One region of the Kluyvera chengduensis genome, then DNA from elsewhere that is predicted to be linked to it. Evidence: predicted binding sites of a transcription regulator. Region 1 holds the regulator's gene; each other region holds the start of a gene.
What was found. The regulator Fur, encoded in region 1, represses iron uptake genes when iron is present. The targets are predictions, from matches to a motif close to ATAATAATGAGAACNACTATCAA.
Positions count from the first base shown of each region.

Region 2: a site for Fur is predicted at 1,542-1,564, ahead of feoA (ferrous iron transporter A). Genes of this name have one in related genera too.
Region 3: a site for Fur is predicted at 1,975-1,997, ahead of fhuF (siderophore-iron reductase FhuF). Genes of this name have one in related genera too.

Region 1 is NZ_JBIQOI010000002.1:992,474-995,597, forward strand. It holds gene ybfE (LexA regulated protein) at 123-416, shown strand; gene fldA (flavodoxin FldA) at 568-1,098, shown strand; gene fur (ferric iron uptake transcriptional regulator) at 1,395-1,847, shown strand; gene ACH1XZ_RS10315 (ChiQ/YbfN family lipoprotein) at 1,965-2,300, opposite strand; gene chiP (chitoporin ChiP) at 2,350-3,124, opposite strand, start outside.
Region 2 is NZ_JBIQOI010000010.1:86,358-89,481, forward strand. It holds gene feoB (Fe(2+) transporter permease subunit FeoB) at 1-1,180, opposite strand, end outside; gene feoA (ferrous iron transporter A) at 1,209-1,436, opposite strand; gene ACH1XZ_RS19960 (Tex family protein) at 1,868-3,124, opposite strand, start outside.
Region 3 is NZ_JBIQOI010000006.1:52,357-55,480, reverse strand. It holds tRNA gene ACH1XZ_RS15845 (tRNA-Leu) at 20-105, shown strand; tRNA gene ACH1XZ_RS15840 (tRNA-Leu) at 133-218, shown strand; tRNA gene ACH1XZ_RS15835 (tRNA-Leu) at 255-340, shown strand; gene ACH1XZ_RS15830 (DUF1435 domain-containing protein) at 379-618, opposite strand; gene ACH1XZ_RS15825 (GGDEF domain-containing protein) at 849-1,913, shown strand; gene fhuF (siderophore-iron reductase FhuF) at 2,015-2,803, shown strand; gene ACH1XZ_RS15815 (PTS sugar transporter subunit IIC) at 2,840-3,124, opposite strand, start outside.

The DNA.
Region 1 (3,124 bases):
TGCATCGACCGCGCGCCAGAATGGCCGTGGTCGTTGGCGTGTGGGTCTCACTGATGTATGATTGCGCGCTGTCTGCACCGGGCACCGCCCGGTAGCTTGTTTCCCCGAAGTCACTCAGAACCATGGCAAAAGAACAAACGGACCGTACGACCTTAGATTTGTTCGCAAATGAGCGTCGGCCGGGAAGACCAAAAACCAATCCGCTTTCGCGTGACGAACAGCTGCGCATTAATAAGCGTAATCAGTTAAAACGCGACAAAGTGCGCGGTCTGAAGCGCGTGGAGCTGAAGCTGAATAACGAAGCCGTTGATGCGCTCAACGAGCTGGCGACTGCCCGTGATATGAGCCGGAGCGAACTCATCGAAGAGATGTTGATGAACCAGCTGGCCCAGCTACACGGACAGGGGAAAGTCTGAAAAATCCCCCCAAAACACACTTTCATGTAGCAGAGTGTGCAGTACGGCACGATAGCGGTTTCCGCACGCTTCTCAGTTCTGCTATGATTGCCCTTATCTGTGGGCAATAAGCCACCACCATATCATTAAGTTTCAAGAGGTTATTTTACTCATGGCAATCGTTGGCATCTTTTTCGGTAGCGATACCGGGAACACCGAAAATATCGCAAAAATGATTCAAAAACAGCTTGGTAAAGATGTCGCTGACGTTCACGACATTGCCAAGAGCAGCAAAGAAGATCTGGAAGCATTCGATATTCTGCTGCTGGGTATCCCAACCTGGTACTACGGCGAAGCGCAGTGCGATTGGGATGACTTCTTCCCTACGCTGGAAGAAGTGGACTTCAACGGCAAGCTGGTCGCGCTGTTTGGTTGCGGCGACCAGGAAGACTACGCCGAATATTTCTGTGATGCGCTGGGCACCATTCGCGACATCATTGAACCACGCGGTGCGGCCATCGTCGGTCACTGGCCAACAGCTGGTTACCATTTCGAAGCGTCTAAAGGCCTGGCCGATGACAACCACTTCGTGGGTCTGGCCATCGACGAAGACCGTCAGCCTGAGCTGACCGCTGAACGCGTTGAAAAATGGGTTAAGCAGGTTGCAGAAGAGCTGCACCTGGAAGACATCAAAAACGCCTGATGCAAAATAATGAGGCTTAGTGATGAAACTACGCCTCATTAATAGGTAAAAGCAATTAAAATAATAGCTACAATTTTTTAACTTTTTAGCGCATACCTGTACAATATCTTCTGATTTAGCGCGGTCTCATCGTAACTTTGTCGGTGAAGCCTCGTTTTTGATAGCTTAGTTTACCCGGCTCTTGCTGTTTTCATTTCAATAGGGTCATTCTATAATGAGACGCATTAATTCGGGTGCATTCTCTGTGATACTTTCGCTGATGGAAGTTGATCGTTTAGCAACAGGACAGATTCCGCATGACTGACAACAATACCGCATTAAAGAAGGCTGGCCTGAAAGTCACACTTCCACGGTTAAAGATTCTGGAAGTCCTCCAGGAACCCGATAACCACCATGTCAGCGCGGAAGACTTATACAAACGCCTGATCGACATGGGTGAAGAGATTGGTTTAGCGACGGTTTACCGCGTACTGAACCAGTTTGATGACGCCGGCATCGTGACTCGTCATAACTTTGAAGGCGGTAAATCCGTTTTCGAACTGACCCAGCAGCATCACCACGATCACCTGATTTGCCTCGACTGCGGCAAAGTGATCGAGTTCAGCGATGATTCCATCGAAGCTCGTCAGCGTGAAATCGCGTCGAAGCATGGTATCCGCTTAACTAACCACAGTCTTTATCTCTACGGTCACTGCGCTGAAGGCGACTGCCGTGAAGATGAACACGCGCACGACGCTGTCGCAAAATAAGCGTACGGCCTCTCGAAAAGCCAGCCTATGCGCTGGTTTTTTTATGCCCTGCGTTTACTGCGCCCACAAAAAAACCGCTGCAAAAAAGTGCAGCGGTTTTTTATTATCAGCGTAAGCTTATTTCTGTGGCGTGTTGTTGCTGCGAATTTCTTGCCAGATCTTGTCGCAGTTTTTCGCTACCGCTTCATCATTGCCCATTTTTCTGGCGTTAATGCATTTCTGGTAGTCAATGACGCGCACGCTTTCCTGGTTAGCGAACTGCTCGTGCGCTTTCTCTTGCTTCAGCACGTTCAGTACGCTCTGGCAGGCCTGAATTTTATCCGGATTGCCTTCTGCGGTGTTAATACAGGCGCTGTAGGCATCCTTCAGCTTGCTATCTTCCTTCGGCGCAGGAGATTGCGCACAGGCGGTTAACCCGGCGGCCATCAGCGCAACAATAATTAGTTTTTTCATACGATGAGCCTCTTAGCAGCGGCAGAGGTCTCCCCCTGCCGCATTAGCATCAGAAAATGGTGAATGGTGCGATAACCATGAATTTCACGTCACGCTCATCCTGGAAGATGTTGCCGTAACCACCGCCCCAGCTTGGGATATCGGAGTGGTTGTCGTACTGGGTGAAGTGCAGTTTGAACAGCGTACCCTTCGCACGACCATCCTGTACGGTGTAAGCCACATCGAGGCTGTAGGCAGACTCTTTAATCTTGTTGTTCTTGTCGTAGTACGCATCCGGGTTCAACTGCCAGCTCGCTGGCTTAGCATCCCATGCATAAACGTAAGAAGCACCCACTGCCCAACCCGGCAGATCCCAGTTCTTCAGGTCATACATGGTGCCGAAGAAGACCGCTTTTTCGCCGTTGGCGTTGAAGTCAGAGCGGTTATCCCACCAGATATCCAGACGACCGTTAGAGGAGGCGTAGGTTGGCGTCATACGCTGCAGGAAGTAACCCTGCTGACCTTCTGCTTTAACCCAGGTCCCTTCCAGGCGGAAGTCGAACACTTCTTGCAGCTTGTAGCCGAAGGTTAACGCCTGCAGCCATGCTGTGCCGTCATAGATATCGTTAACACCATGATCGCTCACCTTGTCACGGGTGCCGTAGAACTGGTAGCTGGTGGTCAGCGGGCCGCCAGGGATATCAAATTTGTAGCTACCTTTGGCGAAGTACTGATCGATATAGCCTTCTGCCTGACCAAATGCGGCTTCCAGCACCAGGTCATTTTTGAAATCGTATTTCGCACCGATAGAGTGCAGGTAATCAACTTTGGTCTTCTGATCGTTC
Region 2 (3,124 bases), on a different contig from region 1:
AGGATTTACCCGGCAGACCCAGAGACTGCATCAGGCGGTCCATGACGAACGCGGCGCGCGCCATGTATCCGGAGTCTTCAAGGAAGGAGAGGAACAGGTACATCATGCCGATTTGCGGCACGAGCGGCAGCACGGTGTTGATACCGCCACCGATACCCTGCGCCAGGAAAACGGTCAGCCAGTCCGGGAAGTGAAGCTGGTAGCCAATCCACTGAATGCCGTGAATAAAGATAGCGACGGAACCGCCGTCAAAGATCGGCTGCAGCGCGCCACCGATGTTGATAGCGAGTAAGAACATCAGGTACATGACGAACAGGAAAATCGGCAGACCCAACACGCGGTTGAGGACGATTTTGTCCAGCGCGGCGGTGAAGCGGCTTGGCTCAGCGGTCAGGGTATTGCTGACGGCGTCGCAAATCGCGGCGATGCTTTGGTAGCGAGCGTCGGCGATATGCAGCGCCGGGTCGTCCATCTCTTCTCTCAGATGCGCCAGGGAGACGTCCAGCTTGTGCGCAGCATCGCCAGCGTAGGCACTGCTATAGATATCGCCTTCGAGCATCTGCATGCCCAGCCAGTGGCGCTGGCGTTCAGGGATCTCCTGCGCCATCTCTTTCGCCAGTTTATCGGCTTCGCGTAGCAGCGGCTGCGGGTAGTGCACCAGCTCAATCGGTTGGTTGCCCTGATGGCGGTCAATGGCCATTTTCAGTGCTTCGATTCCGCGGGCGCGGGTAGAGACCAGCGGCACAACCGGACAGCCGAGGCGCGCCGAGAGCGCATCTACGTCGATACGGATTTGCTGTTTCTCGGCAATGTCGAGCATGTTCAACGCGACCACGCACGGAATGCCCAGTTCAAGCAGCTGTAGCGTCAGGTAGAGGTTACGTTCCAGGTTGGAGGCATCGACCACGTTAATCAGCAGGTCGGCGTCGCCACTCAGAATATAGTGGCAGGCGATCTGCTCATCCAGCGAGGTTTGCGATGAAATGGTGGTCAGCGAGTAGGTGCCAGGCAGGTCGACGAGGGTGACCTGGTGATCGGTGGTGGCGAACGCGCCTTCTTTACGCTCAACCGTAACCCCGGCCCAGTTGCCCACGCGCTGGCGCGCGCCGGTAAGCTGGTTAAATAAGGTTGTCTTGCCGGAATTAGGATTACCAATTAAACCAATGGTTAATTTTTTCATATTTCAGACTCTTAGTACCGGGCTGGGGTTATTGCGCGACGGCTTCTAATTCAATAAGCGCGAGATCTTTTTTACGCAATACCAGGCTAACGCGACGGGTTTCAATATGAATAGGGTCGCCGAGTGGCGCAACGCGAACCACATTAAATGACGATCCCGGCAGCATACCCAGTGACAGCAGTTTCTGACGATAGGCTGGGCTAATTTCGCGGGAGAAACCGACAATCTTCCACGCAGTATCAGGTGTAAATTGCATAGAACCTACTTATATATCGCTAGCTGAACGAGAGGGAACCCGCGCGCTGCCTGGCGGCAACTGGGGCATCGTCACAGAATAAAGGAATAAAGCTTACTGAATATGATGATAATGAGAATGGTTTTTATCATCAATACATATTATGCGATCGGCGAGAAATTCGAGCGGAATTTGCACTTTTTTTGATATGACGCAAGCAACGTATTGTAGCTATGAATGAATTAAATATTACTTTCTTCGCTTAATGTTTAATTAAAGTTTCATTGGTTAATAAAATAAAACATGATGAGGCTTATTATTAAAAGCCTATAAAGAACGAACGATAGGGTGAGATATATTGCGGTAGCCCGGGCGAGGCGTTTTAACGCCGACCCGGGAGCTCTGGAGCCTTTCCCGGCGTCGCTATGCTCGGCCGGGCTACCTGTTACTATTTAGCGTTTTTTGCCCATGGCGGCTGCCAGCGCGTCCATCATGGCGCTGTTGCCTGCCGGTTGCGCTTCGCGACCGCGCGGTTTTGCCGCTTTCGCGGCCGGGCGGTTGTTGCCCTGGCTGCGATCGTTGCCGCCGCCGCGACGGGCGTTGGTTTCGCCCGGTTGTTCGTCAAGACGCATGGTCAGCGCAATACGCTTACGCTGCAAATCAACTTCCAGCACCTTCACTTTGACGATATCGCCCGCTTTCACCACGGTGTGTGGGTCTTCGACGAATTTATCCGCCAGCGAAGAGATATGCACCAGACCATCCTGATGCACGCCAATATCCACGAACGCGCCAAAGTTGGTGACGTTGGTGACGGCGCCTTCGAGGATCATCCCCGGCAGCAGGTCGTTCATGGTTTCCACACCGTCGGCGAACTTCGCGGTTTTGAACTCAGGACGTGGATCGCGGCCCGGTTTCTCCAGCTCTTTGATGATGTCGGTAACGGTTGGCACACCGAAACGCTCGTCGGTGAACTCGGAGGCTTTCAGACTTTTGAGCTCGTTGCTATTGCCCATTAAATCCTTCAGCGCCTGCTGCGTGGCGGCCAGAATTCGCTCGACCACTGGATAGGCTTCCGGGTGAACGGTTGAGGCATCCAGCGGGTTGTCGCCGTGGTTAATACGGAGGAAGCCCGCGCACTGCTCAAACGCTTTTGGCCCCAGACGGCTCACCTTCAGCAGCTGCTGGCGGTTCTGGAACTGACCGTTCTCATCACGCCAGGCGACGATGTTCTGTGCCATCATGCGCGTCAGGCCCGCCACGCGGGTCAGCAGCGGCACGGAGGCGGTGTTCAGGTCTACGCCGACGGCGTTTACGCAGTCTTCCACCACCGCATCGAGCTTACGCGCCAGCTGGGTCTGGCTCACGTCGTGCTGATACTGACCGACCCCGATGGATTTCGGGTCGATTTTCACCAGCTCTGCCAGCGGATCTTGTAAACGACGGGCGATAGATACCGCGCCGCGCAGGGAAACGTCGAGGTCCGGGAACTCCAGCGCCGCCAGTTCGGAGGCCGAGTAGACGGATGCGCCCGCTTCGCTGACGATCACCTTCTGGGCGGTGACTTTCGGGAACTGCTGCTGTACGTCGAGGAAGAAGCGCTCGGTTTCGCGAGACGCCGTTCCGTTACCGATAGCCACCAGCTCGACGTTGTGTTTTTCGCACAGCGCGGCGACGACAACCGCTGCTTTTGCGGCCTGACCGGTATG
Region 3 (3,124 bases), on a different contig from region 1:
CATAAAGAGTCAATGGTATGCGAAGGTGGCGGAATTGGTAGACGCGCTAGCTTCAGGTGTTAGTGTCCTTTGGATGTGGGGGTTCGAGTCCCCCCCCTCGCACCATAAACCACGTTATATCGTTCGCAGTGTGCGAAGGTGGCGGAATTGGTAGACGCGCTAGCTTCAGGTGTTAGTGTCCTTAGGATGTGGGGGTTCGAGTCCCCCCCCTCGCACCAACGAAGCGATATAACAAAAGAAACGAGATAATCTGTGCGAAGGTGGCGGAATTGGTAGACGCGCTAGCTTCAGGTGTTAGTGTCCTTAGGATGTGGGGGTTCGAGTCCCCCCCCTCGCACCAGACTCCTCGTTCCCTCTCTGAGTTTTACTCTCCTGTATTCATCCCATTAGTTTCAAATTCATTGTTATCAGTACAAGACCGCCAACAAATGCAATGCATGATGGCAGCAGTACAAAATGTCGCAAACGACGATGCCAGATCATCGCTCCGCTCAGCAGCAGCCCGCACACGATCATCCCACGCCAGACATCAACCGATAGTCCCATCGTGCTGAGGATAGCGATCGCTCCTCCCGAAATCAGTACTCCCCAGCCACTGCCTAGCGTTCTTTGCAACATGATAGCGTCCATCTAAATGATAATGATTACCAATATCATATGCTATTTTTTGTTATTTGTCTGCTGATAAGCTAAGGTTTCATAATCATTAATGACATGTATATTGTATGGTGATAACGTGTACAAAAATATCATGTCTAATATAAAGAATTCGCGCTCTTTTACCCATGCTTTATTCTTGTTTTTGATGCACTTACTTATATATTAAAGGCTGACTACAACATTCAACAATGACTGTACAATCCTGGCGCACCCTGCGTGCGCAAAAATATCAGCTAACGTTCCGGCTATTTTTGTTTTTGAATCTGGTCTCATCGACGCTGTCCGTCTTCAGCCCGATTTATGACGTTAATATTTTTCCTCTACCCGCAATGCTGATAGCGGTGGGCAGCTGCGTGCTGCTAGCGTGGAACTGGCGATATGCCAGTATCCGGCCAAATCTACCAATAATTTCGGTTATATTCGGCTGCCTGTGGGGCTGGCATATTTTAAGTAAAACTTTGGTGCTCGCTTTACCAAATGACAATTTTCAAATGGTTGCGCTATTTAGCGTGCTATTTGTCGGAACGATTGCTTTTTCAAATAATATCGTTGCTTTCACCCTACATTCGTTGCCGACATTTATTGTTTGCCTGATAACGAGTCCAACAAATGAATGGTGGAGAATGGCCTACTGTATGGCACTACCATTAATAGGTATTGCTATTCAGCACGTTATTCAGCGACGAAACGATAAGTTTGCCCAGGGATTGATGTATAAACTGCTGGAAGAACGGGAGACCCTGAATGGCCTGAGCATGCTCGACCCGCTTACTGGGCTCTATAACCGGCGTGGGTTCCAGTTCCGCCTGGACTCGCTGATGTCTATCGGGAAAGCGCAACACTCCGTTCTGTTGCTGGATATCGACCACTTCAAGGCCTACAACGATCACTATGGCCATATGATGGGTGACCAGGCTCTGATGCGCGTTTCAGCGGCTATTCGTAACGCCGTTCGCTCAAGGGATATTGTGACGCGCTTTGGCGGCGAAGAGTTTATGGTTGTTCTGCCGCATTGTGATGTTGATACCGCCATGCAGACCGCTGAGCGCATCCGCCAGCAGGTGTACGATCTCCGTATTCCACACATGTTTAACGCAAGCGTCGCCACCCACGTCACCATCAGCATCGGGGTCGCGCCTCTGGAAGATAGCAATATCGAACTGGCCATGCAGAGAGCGGATAAAGCGCTGTATGAGGCGAAGAACATGGGTCGCAACAACATCCTGACCTACGAGCAGGCTCCCGCCGTTTAAGTTCACAAAAAGCAGGCGCAAGAGACAAACTTCTTGCGCTTGCTTTTATCTATAGCTAGGATTGCTAATCATTATCATTTAGATTTAAAACTAGCTTATCTATGGCCTATCGTTCCGCACCGATCGCTGATGACCTTATCTGGCGCACGCCGCTTCCTGTAAAGGAAAGCACGTTCGCCGAGTCGGTGCGCGCCAAAATAACTGAACTGCGACCGCATTTGCTGGAACTGTTCCGCCTGGATGAAACGGCACCTGATTGTGCCAGAACGCTCAATGAATGGGCTAAGCCAACGGAGTTAAGTTCGTTGCTGGCGGTGTATTCCGACCATATTTATCGCAATCAACCGACGCAGCCACGAGAAAATAAACCGCTGATTTCCCTCTGGGCTCAGTGGTATATCGGTCTGCTGGTACCGCCTTTAATGCTCGCTCTGCTGACAGAAAAGTCAGCCCTCTCGCTTAGCCCTGACAACTTCCACGTTGAGTTTCACGAAACGGGCCGTGCAGCCTGCTTCTGGATCGACGTTGAACCCGACCTGCGCGTCAGCCAGAAACCGGCCATCGACCGCATGGATGACTTGGTCATTCAGGCATTAATGCCGGTAATCCAGGCGCTGGAAGCCACGGGAGAAATTAACGGCAAGCTCATCTGGAGCAATACCGGGTATCTGATTAATTGGTATCTCGGTGAAATGAAAACGTTGTTAGGTGAAGAGCAGGTTAACGCGTTACGCCAACGCTGCTTCTTCGCCAAAACGCTGGGTGATGGTCAGGACAACCCTTTATGGCGCACCGTCGTATTACGTGACGGGCTTCTGGTACGTCGTACCTGCTGCCAGCGTTACCGTCTCCCGGACGTTCAACAGTGCGGTGACTGCACGCTGAAATAAACAACGGGGCTTTCGCCCCGTTATTTTTTTACTGTCTTAAGCCGCTTGCTCACTCTCTTCAGCCGCACGCTGCGCTTCTTCATTTTCCTGTTCTAACAACTGTTTTTCATACACTTTGAAGAACGGATAGTAGATTACCGCAGAAACGCAGGCCAACAGCACAACCAGAATCGCTGCACGGAAGTCCCAACCTAATGCCCACGCACCACCGATCGGTGCGGGGGCCGTCCACGGCACGACGGAAATCACACGCCCAATCAGATCCAGCTTCATCGCCGCCCACGCCAGGATGGCGTTGACCATCGGTGCCAGCAGGAACGG